Regions from separate parts of the Vibrio sp. SNU_ST1 genome, predicted to be linked through region 1. Evidence: predicted binding sites of a transcription regulator. Region 1 holds the regulator's gene; each other region holds the start of a gene.
What was found. Region 1 encodes CRP, which controls carbon source genes, mostly activating them, when cyclic AMP is high. Its sites were predicted from a motif close to TGTGANNNNNNTCACA; they were not measured.
Positions count from the first base shown of each region.

Region 1 (4,579 bases):
CATAGTATCTGCTCCATTTGACTTGGCTTGTTGTTCTAGTCGCATTGAGCAGGGCTTCTCCAAGCTCTATAAGAAGTATCTACTCAACTCTCTAAAATCAAACGCCTTGAAAAAAGTTAACCTGCTACAGGAAAAGCTGGGGGTCACAGCGGAAACCATTAAGAAGATCACCAAACTGTATGAGTTTGATGAACAAATCACGGCGCCTCTGCATGGGTTCAAAAATGCCCAAGATTATTATGCACAATGCTCCGCACTGCCTAAACTCAAGAAGATCAAACTGCCAACTCAGATCATTCATGCCAAAGACGATCCTTTCATGACCGATGATGTGATTCCAAAGTTCGTTCTACCTGATAACATCGATTATCGACTGTTTCAAAAAGGCGGTCATGTGGGGTTCATTACTGGCAGCACACTCAAGCCAAGGTTTTGGTTAGAAGAAGCATTACCCGCCTACTATGAAAGTCTACAAGATTCGGCATAATGACGAGCCTTAGTAAATAGCAGTAAAATATAACTAAACTCACTCATTTCGACATCAATAAACCTATCCATGAACATAAAAGAGAGAAGTATTTATGATCATCCCATGGCAAGAAATTGCGCCAGAGACACTGGAAAACCTCATCAAAGAATTCGTACTGCGTGAAGGTACAGACTATGGTGACATAGAAATTTCACTGCAAAACAAAATTGACCAAGTGAAACATCAATTAGCCTCAGGAGAAGTGAGTATCGTGTTTTCTGAACTGCATGAAACCGTTGATATTCAAGTCACAAAACGCTTCTAAGCTGCGCTCATAAAGGAGCCGTGTTATAGTGGTAAACGATTGCTAACAAGTAAGTTACTCAAAAGACAAGGGTTGTCATGTCCGCTAAACATCCAATTATTGCGGTGACGGGTTCATCTGGAGCCGGCACCACCACTACCTCAGAAGCCTTCCGAAAAATGTTCAATATGATGGACGTGAAGGCAGCTTGGGTTGAAGGGGATAGTTTCCATCGCTTCACTCGACCAGAGATGGATGTCGAGATCCGTAAGGCTCGCGAGCAAGGTAAGCACATCAGCTACTTTGGTCCACAAGCTAACGATTTTGGTGCATTAGAAGATTTCTTCCGTCAATACGGCAATGAAGGCACGGGAAAAGTCCGTAGCTATCTGCATACCTTCGATGAAGCAGTGCCTTACAATCAAATGCCCGGCACCTTTACGCCATGGCAAGAGATCCCTGAAAACTCAGATGTGATGTTCTACGAAGGTCTTCACGGTGGCGTAGTCGATGGTGACATCAATGTTTCTCAACACGTCGATCTGCTTATCGGCATGGTACCTATCGTAAACTTGGAGTGGATCCAGAAATTCGTTCGTGACACACGCGATCGTGGTCACTCTCGCGAAGCGGTGATGGATTCTATTGTTCGCTCAATGGATGATTACCTTAACTACATTACCCCGCAGTTTTCGCGAACTCATATCAACTTTCAGCGTGTCCCTACCGTAGATACATCGAATCCACTGAATGCAAAAGGGATCCCAAGTTTAGACGAAAGCTTCGTTGTTATACGTTTGCGCGGCATCAAAAACGTCGATTTCCCTTACCTGTTGGCTATGATTGATGGCTCATTTATGTCACGTCATAACACGCTTGTAGTGCCAGGAGGCAAGATGAGTTTTGCTATGGAGCTCATTGTAAGGCCTATCCTGCAACAACTTATAGAAACCGGGAAAATAGGCTAACAAAACAACATTCTGGTTGATTACTTTTCATACCGTGATCATGTGCACAATTTTGCGTAAAAAATCGTAGCTTGGTCACGATTAAAATCAAGAAATAGTACCTGAAAAAGGATACTATTCTTAAACGAAACACAAGATAGCTTGCAGCACTCAACGAGTGCTCTTATCCTAGCTACGTCAATTCAGGCTTAGCTAAAATATGGAAAGCGGCAAGCATACCCTGCAGAGGAAGTAAGATATTATGGTTCTAGGTAAACCCCAAACCGATCCAACATTAGAGTGGTTCCTTTCACACTGTCATATTCATAAGTACCCTTCAAAAAGTACTTTGATTCATGCTGGTGAAAAGGCAGAAACCTTGTACTACATCGTTAAAGGTTCTGTGGCAGTTCTTATCAAAGACGAAGAAGGTAAGGAAATGATTCTTTCTTACCTAAACCAAGGTGACTTCATCGGTGAGCTTGGCTTGTTCGAAGAAGACCAAGAGCGTACTGCATGGGTTCGTGCAAAATCTCCTTGTGAAGTTGCTGAGATTTCTTTCAAGAAATTCCGTCAACTTATCCAAGTGAACCCAGATATTCTAATGCGTCTTTCAGCGCAAATGGCAAACCGTCTACAAGTAACTAGCCAAAAGGTTGGTGACTTAGCGTTCCTTGACGTAACAGGTCGTATCGCTCAAACGCTACTAAACCTAGCAAAACAGCCAGATGCAATGACTCACCCTGACGGCATGCAAATCAAGATCACTCGTCAAGAGATTGGCCAGATTGTTGGTTGTTCTCGTGAGACCGTAGGTCGTATCTTGAAGATGCTAGAAGAGCAGAACCTAATTTCTGCACACGGTAAGACCATCGTGGTATACGGCACTCGTTAATCTCGATTAACTGAGCCAAAAATTTGAAAGCCACCAAATGCGAATTTAGTGGCTTTTTTTGTTTTCTAAAGATCTAGAGAACAGATGCGGGAAGCAAAGTTAGAAATCGGACTTCACTATTCTAAAGTATCTCGAAGCGAAGCGTACCCGCATCTCTAGGGAAAATCCCTTGCTCTTATTTTTCTTTAACCATTGGTGCTTTCAAAGATCTTGTCAGCCGATGCCGCGACAAAACCTGTATATAGCTCACCATTGGCCATCGCATAACGCTTAGCGAACTCATAGAAGCCGCCAGGAATCATCTCATTGCCTTCGACAAATGAAACTGGGACTTTGTCTGCCATTGTTGATGATTGCTCTAATAATACCTCTGGAGAGCCTTTCACCTCACCACCAGATGCATTGATAGTGAAGCCTGATTCGCTCAGGTAATCATTCACTGCCTGCACTTCACCAAAAGCATCGAGTTGGTTCACACTCACCGTAAAGTGGTTTGCACCGTAGCCATGAGCCGCTAACCAAGACGCGTATTCACTCTCTTTTGCTAGCGCTTGGAAATCCGTGAAGCTCAAACCCCAAAGGCGCCCCCCAAACAAGAATTCATGACCTTGAAGCTTACTTGCGTCAACTTGCTCAACCAACTTAGCAACGATCTGTTGTAAGTCGCTTGAACACTCTTCGACCTTCAACTCACTAATGAACACTTTTGGTTGTTTTGGATCTGGATGCTCGTAATGCTTAGCCACTAACTTCTTGCTCTCAAACAAGTAGTCGCCACAAGCCTTGTAGCCTAATTCAAGGAAAGGCTTAGCCAGTGTTTCAATGCCCAAAGGGGCAACATTGAAAGTACGTAATGCAATGTGATCATTAATCAGCGCTTCATCTTCTTTCAGCAGATGATGAACTTTCTCAGCCGATGGACAAAGCCTGTGAATGTAATCGTCCCATAATGATTTAAAGAGTAGATCGGGCGTCATGGTGACTCCTTGTCAGAGGTTCTAGCAAGCTAGTAATTTGGATTAGAAAGGGAGAGGCTGGACATAGAGTCAGCAGCCATCAGCCTGTGACATACTTGTTCTATTATTATCTACCGCCCAATCTAGGTGTTGGACGTGGATGAAAAGAGGAAGTGTAATTGCTACTTCCTCTCTCCATTGTTAGCGAATGAGCCCAGTTCTATAACTCATTAGCCTAAACTACAGCTCAATACCTGGGCTAAACGTCGCTGGCAGTTGAGTTTCACCGCCTTCCATTGACGCCATTGGGTAAGCACAGTAGTCAGCCGCGTAGTAAGCACTTGGGCGTAGGTTACCTGAAGCACCCGGGCCACCAAATGGTGCATCACCACTTGCGCCTGTTAGTTGGCGGTTACGGTTAACAATACCCGCACGGATATGGTCAACGAAGTATTCCCACTCTGAATCGTCGGTTGAAACTAGGCCTGCAGACAAACCAAAGCGTGTGTCATTAGCCAGTTCAACGGCTTGCTCTAGCGATTGGCAGCGAACCACTTGCAGCAATGGGCCGAAGTACTCTTCATCTGGCAACTCAGCAATGTTGGTTGCATCGATAATCCCCGGAGAAACAAACGCCGCTTCGCCCGCTTTTGCTTCGACTAGGCTTACACCACCTAACGATTGCAGATTAGCTTGCGCGTCCAGAATGAACTTAGCTGCCGCTTCCGAGATTTGTGGTCCCATGAAGGGTGCTGGCTCAGCGAATGGCTGATCAACACGAATCTTCAAGGTAGCCGCAACGAGCTTATCGAGCAGTTGATCGCCCTTCTCGCCAACAGGAACATACAAGCGACGTGCACATGTACAACGTTGACCTGCACTGATGAAAGCAGATTGGATAATGGTATAAACCGTTGCGTCAGCATCACCGTATTGGTCACTGATCACCATAGGGTTGTTGCCGCCCATTTCTAGTGCCAGCATCTTGCCCGGTTGACCCGCGAATTG
Region 1 covers NZ_CP130748.1:2,916,115-2,920,693, forward strand. The annotation lists gene Q5H80_RS12980 (hydrolase) at 1-487, shown strand, start outside; gene Q5H80_RS12985 (YheU family protein) at 582-794, shown strand; gene Q5H80_RS12990 (phosphoribulokinase) at 872-1,741, shown strand; gene crp (cAMP-activated global transcriptional regulator CRP) at 1,983-2,615, shown strand; gene Q5H80_RS13000 (DUF1338 domain-containing protein) at 2,801-3,592, opposite strand; gene astD (succinylglutamate-semialdehyde dehydrogenase) at 3,812-4,579, opposite strand, start outside.

Region 2 (4,579 bases), on a different replicon from region 1:
TCTGGCCTCTTTCTTAAGAGCTCCAGTCTAGCTCGGCTGATGTAGGAATGCGCTTTCATCCATACCAGGTTGTGCTCTACTGCTAGTTTGTGCGCTTTGGCTGTGGCTCGTTCTGCATCATCTAAACGTTCAAGGCCAAGTAGGGCAAGGCCTCGAAAATCCCATACTTCAGCGTGCCAAGTATTATCTTTGTATTCCTTTAATGCTTCTTCTGCACCGTCGAGCACCGATAGCATTTCAACATAGTTGTTGAGCAGGTAGTAATCCCAAGCGAGCAGTATTCTTGCTTTGCCTTCTAACCAACCAATGCGGCTGTTATTAGCTACTTTTACAGCGAGCTGGTGGGTAGAGCGTGCAAGTTTATATTCGTGAGTCATTCGCCAAATGTTGCCAAGGCCAATGAGGCATTCAATTTGAATCTCCACTTCATCAACCAGTGCAGACTGTTCTAATGCATTGATCCAGAACTGTTGGGCGGAGTAATACTTGGCTTGTCCCCAGAATTGGAGAGCGTGTAAGTGGAGAATTTCAGGGAGAAAATGATCGGTATCTAATCGGCTTTGGCGTTTGTAAGCTTCCTTGATGTATTTTAAACCTTTCTGGTAATCCATAAGGTTCCAACAACATCTCGCCATTAACATTAATGACTGGATAGCGCCCTCTTCAAACAGAACTTGCTCTGATCTGACTAGGCATTGTTGTGCAATCTCTAGGATCACCAATGGCTCAGAATCAACGCGAGTTTTGAGTTGTTCTAGTTCGGTTTCAAGAAGGTACTGATTTTTGTCCAAGGCTTAGATCCATAATTATCGAACATATTGATAACACAATCATTATAGGAGTGTGATTGAGGATAAGCATCAATTATCTCTCGCTGAGCATAAAGGGGACACGTATCTTTTCCAATTTTGGGTGTTATCTCATGCTTTTGCTTTGAAATCAATGAGTTCTAGAGCGCTTGTCTAGATGGTACATCTCTATGAAAGCAATTGCTTAAGGGTTAGTGGCTGCTCTGTCACACCTAAGCGTTGTGCTGCCGTCAACCCTTGCTTATCTTGGTAGCACAGATTGTGCCAAGATCTAAATATGTCGAGTAATGGAAGAATGCCCCCAGGACGAAGTTTACGTCTGGGCTCATTGATGAAGCTATCAAATAACAACTGGAAACGTTGTTGATAGAACTTTGTTTGCTGAATTGAGGCTGTATTAAGCCACTGTTTTGGTTCTGGATTATTACCTGTTAGGTAGCAGATACCTTTTTGGCTGTCCCCTTGACTCGCGATAGCCCAACGATCGCGCCACCAACTCATATGAACGATGTCGATCTTTTCAAAATTTTGGTCATCTTGCCAACCGGAGTCTTCCTCTACATACATAAGGTCAACATTTTGACTCTGAATACGCGGCAAGCAAACGCTTAGAGCGGCAGATCTTAGTAATGGGTCTTGTGGCATATAGATCGTGACATGCTTGTTCTCATCACACATATCAAGTACGTGTAGGAAGTGAGCATAGGAAGTATAAGGCGGTCGAATCAGCGCGCCCTTCGAAGGGTAACTGAATGTCGTAAGGTTCCCCATAGGGTCCTCTACATTGCCTCTCGCAAGAATTACTTGATATTGCTGCTCAATGCGCTCTTTCAGTTTGTCAGACGGTTGAGGTAGTTCGAGGTTAGCCTCTGAAGAGTGCTCTTTGGACACAAAGCGTGCAACGTCATCGTAAGGATTGTGATCAGCACTTCCAGATGGCTCTTCATTTTGAGAATAATTGACGTGTTGGCAAAGGATATAGCCAGAGTGTGCCTCGCCGGTCGCTATCCAAACTACACCATTGTTGCTTTTCGGTTGTAGGCGTTGATAGTGAGAAGCGAATTCGTAATCTTTAGCATGGTTGACCCAACGAGCATCGATCATCGCTAACTTACGACGACAGCGACTGGCGATATGGTCAACATGATCATAGAAAGTCTTTGGATTGATCTCTAACTTTCTACAAATTTCACGTACCGAATAACCCATGAACAATAAGCCCATGAGGTTCTCTTGAAACTGAAGTTTTTTGTTGGATCCCGACCACTTATCAACGAAGGTTGATTGGCAGTCTTTGCATCTGTAACGCTGCCTATCGCCACTGTAGCCGAAGGCATGATAAAGATGTTTGTGGGTATGAACCGATAAGCCAAAGTTATCGCAATCATCATTACGACAAGCAGGGAGCCCGTCGCTGTGAAGTTGTCTTAGGCGATGAAGTTCGCTTAACACTTCACGATTGTTAAGTAAGGGGGGGAAAGCTCCACATTCACGACAAACCATCGCTGGACGCTTAGGGTTTGCGTGTTGCAAAACATACCGTTTTGCATCGCTCAAGCCAAAGTTGTCACACGCCAATGTTTTACAAAAGTTGAGTTGCAAACCATCCGCATCTTTTGGCAGCTTGTCGTTAGACACGATCTCCCCCTCGGGATTATTTGAGCAGCCAAGTGAGCTTGGCTGCGGGGTAACGCTTTTCAATGTATCTGATCAATTCGTTAGATGTTGATTGCAGTCTCTAGAGCAACTTTCATCATGTCGTTGAAAGATTTTTGACGATCTTCGGAGCTTAGTTTCTCACCACGGATGATGTGGTCAGATACTGTTAGGATAGTTAGAGCTTTAGCACCAAGATCCGCAGCAACACCGTAAATACCAGCGGCTTCCATATCAACACCAAGGATGCCTAGCTTTTCCATTTTTTCGAAAAGGTCAGCTTCTGGAGTGTAGAAAAGGTCTGCAGAGAATACGTTACCAACTTTAACTGGAACTTCTTGTGCACGTGCTTGGTTAACAGCTTCTTCTAGAAGACCGAAATCAGCGATTGCCGCGAAGTCATGGTTGTTGAAACGAATGCGGTTTACTTTTGAGTCAGTCGATGCACCCATACCGATAACAACGTCCATTAGTTTAACGTCATCACGTACCGCACCACAGCTACCTACACGAATAACGTTCTTTACGCCGTACTCAGCAATTAGCTCATGTACATAGATGCAGCATGATGGAATACCCATACCGTGGCCCATTACAGAAACTTTCTTACCTTTGTAAGTACCTGTGTAACCAAACATGTTGCGAACGTCACAAACTTGCTTCACGTCATCAAGGAATGTTTCTGCAATGTATTTTGCGCGAAGCGGGTCGCCTGGCATAAGTACAGTTTCTGCGAAATCACCAGCTTGAGCATTAATATGAGGTGTAGCCATGGTCGTTCTCCAAAGTTTTAACGGTAATTATAGGAACAGGGTTTTGTTAATTACCGATTCTGTTGAATTGAATTCGTTTTGTTGAGGCAATATTAGCGAGTTAAAACGAGGCTCCGTGAGATGTTTGTCACAAATTTGCTCTACCTTTAAAGTATTATTCATATAGATAACCAAATATGTTGAAAGTTTAGAGGCAATCGATTTTGTGTGGTTAAATTACGCTATGTCCAGAAGAAAAACGACAAATCTATGCCTGTTGCATATCAGATTAAAGAAACAATACGTTGTCGCGACGTTTGATCAGCGATAATCTAAACTTTGATAAAAAGACAAACCAAGGAATTGTATGTCGTATTGCGCTAACTCGACGCCTTTGCATTCAATGAAAACCCGACTACACAGGGCAGCATCTCTTGTTGTAAGAACTACTTTGCTTGCCAGTGGGATAGCTTCATCGTGGGTGTCTGCTGCAACCTTTGAATTGCCACCAACAGAAAGCCGCATTGTGGGCAGAATACAGCAACATGAAGTGGCGGCAGGCGAAACCTTGGCCATCATTGCCAAGCAATACGATATTGGTTTCCTCTCTTTAATGGCAGCCAACAAAGGAGTGGATCCTTTTCTTCCCGCGGAAGGCTATGTGTTAAGCATTCCAAGTCGTTTGATTCTTCCTGATACCCCAAGAAAGGGGATTGTCATCAATCTTGCTGAGTTGAGGTTGTACTACTTTGAGCCCGATCAAAATCAGGTGCATGTATTCCCTGTAGGTATCGGTCGAGTGGGGCGCGATACCCCCGAGATGATCACCAAGATAAGTCAAAAAAGACCGAATCCAACATGGACTCCACCAAATTCAATCCGCAAAGAGTATCTTGAAAAGGGCATTGAATTACCGAGAGTAGTTCCCGCCGGGCCGGAAAACCCTCTGGGCGAGTATGCTCTGAGGCTTGCCTATGGCGCAGGTGATTATTTGATACACGGCACCAATAAAGACTTTGGCATAGGTCTACGAGTCAGCTCCGGGTGTATCCGTATGGAGCCAAAAGATATTGAGTGGCTTTTTGAGCAGGTTAGTCGTGGTGAGAAAGTCACAATAATTGATGAGCCGATCAAAGTGTCTTTAGAGCCAGATAGAAGCGTGTTTGTTGAAGCTCACGAACCATTGACGCGAAGCGACGGCTCTAAGAAATTATTGCAAATCCCCGTTGAATTAAAATGGTGGCTTGAAGATGCAGACCTACCAAATTCAAAAGCGAAAGCGGTGATATTTGCTCAAAATGGCGTGCCTGTTGAGATAGCACCACCCGTGATTGAGTTCTAATTTGATTGCCTCTTTTGTAA
Region 2 covers NZ_CP130749.1:196,525-201,103, forward strand. The annotation lists gene Q5H80_RS15205 (hypothetical protein) at 1-791, opposite strand, end outside; gene Q5H80_RS15210 (transposase) at 978-2,447, opposite strand; gene deoD (purine-nucleoside phosphorylase) at 2,528-3,238, opposite strand; gene Q5H80_RS15220 (L,D-transpeptidase family protein) at 3,585-4,559, shown strand.
Region 2: the regulator CRP is predicted to act here: its motif matches at 3,355-3,370, upstream of deoD (purine-nucleoside phosphorylase).

Region 3 (4,579 bases), 370 kb from region 1:
GTCAATCACCATGCCTGAATCACGCATTGCACACGTCAGTGCGATACGTTCTGGCATCGTCATTTCATTAAAAAAGATAGCCATTGCGAATGCTGCAATTTGACCTTCAGAAACCGTATTTTTAGCCACGCCTTGAATGAAGAAGTTAATTTCTTCAGTCGTTAGGACTTCACCATCACGTTTTCTGCGAATAATTTCTTGAGGTAAATACATTAGTGCCTCCCAAACTCTAGTGAGTATGGTTTGTAGGGAAAGAGGTAATATGGAGTGACTTAACGCCACTCCATCAAACAGACTTGTTATTATCAATACTCTAAATATTTGGCGTTGCAGCTAGGCGACTATTCTCTTGAAAGAAAATCGAAGTTCATTCCTATGAGCATAGAGGCTCTATGTGATTAAGATGAACTTACGCAGTCAACAACGCTGCGGCGTCAAATATGACGAGTAAATTAGTACGCTGCTGGATCAGCAGTTTGGTCTGTCACTTCTAATGTATTAAGAAGGTTAGTTAGTAGGCTTGAAGCGCCAAAACGGTAGTGCATGTTGTCTGCCCACTCAGCGCCTAGTAGCTCATCAGCCATTGCTAGGTAAAGTGCTGCATCTTCAGCAGTACGTACGCCACCAGCAGGTTTGAAACCAACTGTTTTAGCAACGCCCATGTCACGAATAACCTCAAGCATCATGCGCGCGAACTCTGGAGTCGCGTTTACTGGCACTTTACCTGTTGAAGTTTTGATGAAGTCTGCACCTGCTTCGATACAGATTTGAGAAGCTTTCTTGATCAGTGCTTCTTCTTTAAGTTCACCTGTTTCGATGATCACTTTAAGCGTGATGTCTCCACAAGCGGCTTTACACTGTTTAACTAGCTCAAAACCCACTTCTTCGTTGCCAGCAATAAGAGCACGGTATGGGAATACTACGTCAACTTCGTCTGCGCCGTACGCTACCGCTGCTTTTGTTTCAGCAACAGCAATTTCGATGTCGTCATTACCATGAGGGAAGTTAGTTACAGTCGCGATGCGTACTTCTGGAGTACCTTGCTCACGCAACGCCTTTTTAGCTGCTGGGATGAAGCGAGGGTAAATACAGATTGCAGCGGTGTTGCCAACTGCAGTCTTCGCGTCATGACAAAGTGCCACTACTTTTTCAGTAGTATCGTCGTCATTTAGCGTAGTTAGGTCCATAAGTTTAAGTGCACGTAGAGCTGCTGCTTTTAAATCGCTCATTTCTATCTCCGATCAATATATTCAAATAGTTAACTACTTCGCCATCCATCCAGTATAGATAGATATTTTAGTCATGCTCAGTAGTCACAAATGAACGGACTTGGTTCCCTGAAGACTTGATAACTTTCACTATCAATTGCAATCCTTGTCACCGCACAGTACCAGTTTGGTCTATGGCACAACAAATCAGTCATGTTGTGTCTAACATTTATAGTGTATTGCTAATATAGCGTATTGCTAAGTTTGGCTTAATCCCAGAAGAATAACGTTCGAGTTAATCTCAATGTTATTTTCTTGCCAACAGAGACATCCTATCCCTTTAGCTAATACATTATAGGTATCCATCAATAAATTGTAGTGCTCCTTAGAACGCAAACGGTTTGTATCTCAAAAAAACATTCTAGACCCTACATTGAATCCAAGCACATGCTCATGCTAAAAAATCACTAGGCCTAAAAACTAAAAAAGCCCCGTAGCAATTTCTTGCTACGGGGCGATATTATTATGGCGTCTATATCTCGATTTCTAATGAATTAGAAAGATAGGAAGAAGCCAGCAATTGTTGCTGCCATCAGGTTAGATAGAGTACCAGCAATAACCGCTTTAACACCCATACGAGCGATGTCGTGGCGACGGCTTGGTGCAATACCACCTAGACCACCTAGAAGAATCGCAATTGAAGAAAGGTTTGCGAAACCACATAGAGCGAACGAGATAATTGCTTGAGTCTTAACAGACATTACTTGACCAGTCGCTTCAACGATTTGAGCGTTGTCACCGATGTATGGTACGAAGTTTAGGTATGCAACGAATTCGTTAACAACTGTCTTCTGACCAATGAAAGAACCAGCAATAGTTGCTTCTTCCCATGGCACACCAATGATGAATGCTAGCGGTGCGAAGATCCAACCTAGAAGAAGTTCTAGAGTTAGGTTTTCCATACCGAACCAACCACCGATGCCACCTAGGATACCGTTGATTAGGGCAATAAGACCGATGAATGCTAGTAGCATTGCACCAACGTTAAGAGCTAGTTGTAGACCAACTGATGCGCCACCTGCTGCTGCATCGATAACGTTAGCTGGTTTGTCATCGCCACCGTCCATATCGTCAGCGATGTTATCGTCTGGCGTATCTGTTTCAGGCTTGATGATTTTAGCGAACAGTAGACCACCAGGTGCTGCCATGAATGACGCTGCAACTAGGTATTCTAGAGGTACACCCATAGATGCGTAACCTGCTAGTACACCACCAGCTACAGAAGCCAAACCACCACACATTACTGCGAATAGTTCAGAGTTAGTCATTTTAGGAACAAATGGACGAACAACTAGAGGTGCTTCTGTTTGACCAACGAAGATGTTTGCTGCTGCAGACATTGACTCGGCGCGAGAAGTACCTAGAGCTTTCTGAAGACCACCACCTAGAACTTTGATTACAATTTGCATTACACCAATGTAGTAAAGTACAGAGATAAGTGCAGAGAAGAAAATCAGAGTTGGTAGTACTTGGAAAGCAAAGATGAAACCGATACCGTCAACTGAGAAGTTAACTAGGCTGCCGAATAGGAAACCAGTACCGTCTTTACCGTAGTCGATCACGTTTGCTACACCAGCAGAGAAACCTGCAAGTAGATCACGACCCCAAGGGATGTAAAGTACGAATGCACCAAGTGCGAATTGGATAGCGAAAGCGCCACCCACTGTTCTTATGTTAATAGCTTTGCGGTTGTCAGATAGTAGTACTGCGATTGCAATCAGTACGACCATACCGACTAGGCTCATAAACAGGCTCATAGTTTATGACTTCCTTATTAGTTATTTATTGGCGTGTTACAAAATGGGGCTATAAAGCGGAGGCAATTATACTCATGCGACCACTAATAAAGTAATGCAGTCCTCACACTTTCGTAGAAGATTCATGTACCATTCACACGCAAATGTGAGCCAAATCACAAGCCAAGTGCAATTTACGCAAACGATAAACAAAAACCTTCGATTTTATTCACATATACCGAATGCTCGATGGCTATTTTGCCAAATTTGCGCTGCAACCGATTGCTTCGGTTCTTTTCTAAGCAAAAATAGTTCATTTAAAATCACCACTAAATACTTGGAATGATTAACATTTCCTTGTTTTCCATGCATGGGCATATCCGGGGCATCCGTTTCTAATACCAAGCACTCAAGAGGCAGTTTTGAGATAGTGGTGCGTGTTTTTTGTGCTCTTGGGTAAGTAATCGTTCCACCGACACCAATATAGAAACCAAGCTTGATCCACGCTAAAGCCTGCTGTTCGCTCCCTGAAAATCCATGAATCACGCCACCTAAAGTAAATTTATGCTGCTTTATTAGTTCAATAAGTCGATTAAAGGACTTCCTTTCATGGATGATTAAAGGCAGCTTAAACGCCTTAGCTAGCTCTATTTGTTGGATGAAAAAACGCTCTTGTTTCTCCTGAACAACATCGACAAAAAAGTCGAGACCACACTCTCCTATCGCAACGCATTGGCTGTTTTTTAATGAGAGTAATTGACGAAGCTCTGAGAATTGCTCGTCACTAGCTTGCTCCAAAAAGTAAGGGTGGAAACCTAACGCGTAGTAAACATTTGGGTGGGATTCCGCAATTTTCTCAAGCTTATGCCAGTTATTTTGACCGATAGAAGGAATGAGAAACTTCTCAACTTGTGCCTGTTGGGCTTCTTTAAGGTAGCCATCAATACTTTGATCAAGTGTAGTTCCCTGATCAACGACAATATTTTGCTCAAACGCCTCAAAATCCGCGTGGCAATGAGTATCAAACAGCGGAAAGTCACTTATTTTCGATGTCATCTTCCCTGCTCTCTGTTTGTTTTCCTTGAGGTTCGCGACGATACGCAACACAGCTGCGCTTGTTTTCAGGCGTTAAGCCAAGCTCTTCACACCACTTATCGTATCTATTAATACAAGCTTTTATCCAACCGAACATACTCATGCTCAAATCTCAGTCTCCATCCTCAAATAACACGTATAAAAAAACGTCTATTGCAGAACAATAGACGTTTTTGTTTAACTCTAATAGAGCGCAGAGTAATTAGTGCTCGCGCGTCGCTCGGAATTGAACTTCTGGGAAACGTTCAGAAGCTAGGTTCAAATTCACCATAGTCGGTGCAATGTAAGACAGGTTATCACCACCATCTAACGCTAGGTTAGCTTGACTCTTACGTTTGAATTCTTCTAATTTCTTAGCGTCATCACATTCAACCCAACGAGCTGTAGCAACGTTTACACCTTCGTAAATCGCTTCAACGTTGTATTCCGCTTTTAAGCGCGCTACAACCACATCAAACTGAAGTACACCAACTGCACCAA
Region 3 covers NZ_CP130748.1:2,544,177-2,548,755, forward strand. The annotation lists gene deoA (thymidine phosphorylase) at 1-213, opposite strand, end outside; gene deoC (deoxyribose-phosphate aldolase) at 453-1,229, opposite strand; gene Q5H80_RS11120 (NupC/NupG family nucleoside CNT transporter) at 1,763-3,025, opposite strand; gene Q5H80_RS11125 (TatD family hydrolase) at 3,230-4,060, opposite strand; gene Q5H80_RS11130 (hypothetical protein) at 4,041-4,208, opposite strand; gene prfC (peptide chain release factor 3) at 4,302-4,579, opposite strand, start outside.
Region 3: the regulator CRP is predicted to act here: its motif matches at 3,170-3,185, upstream of Q5H80_RS11120 (NupC/NupG family nucleoside CNT transporter).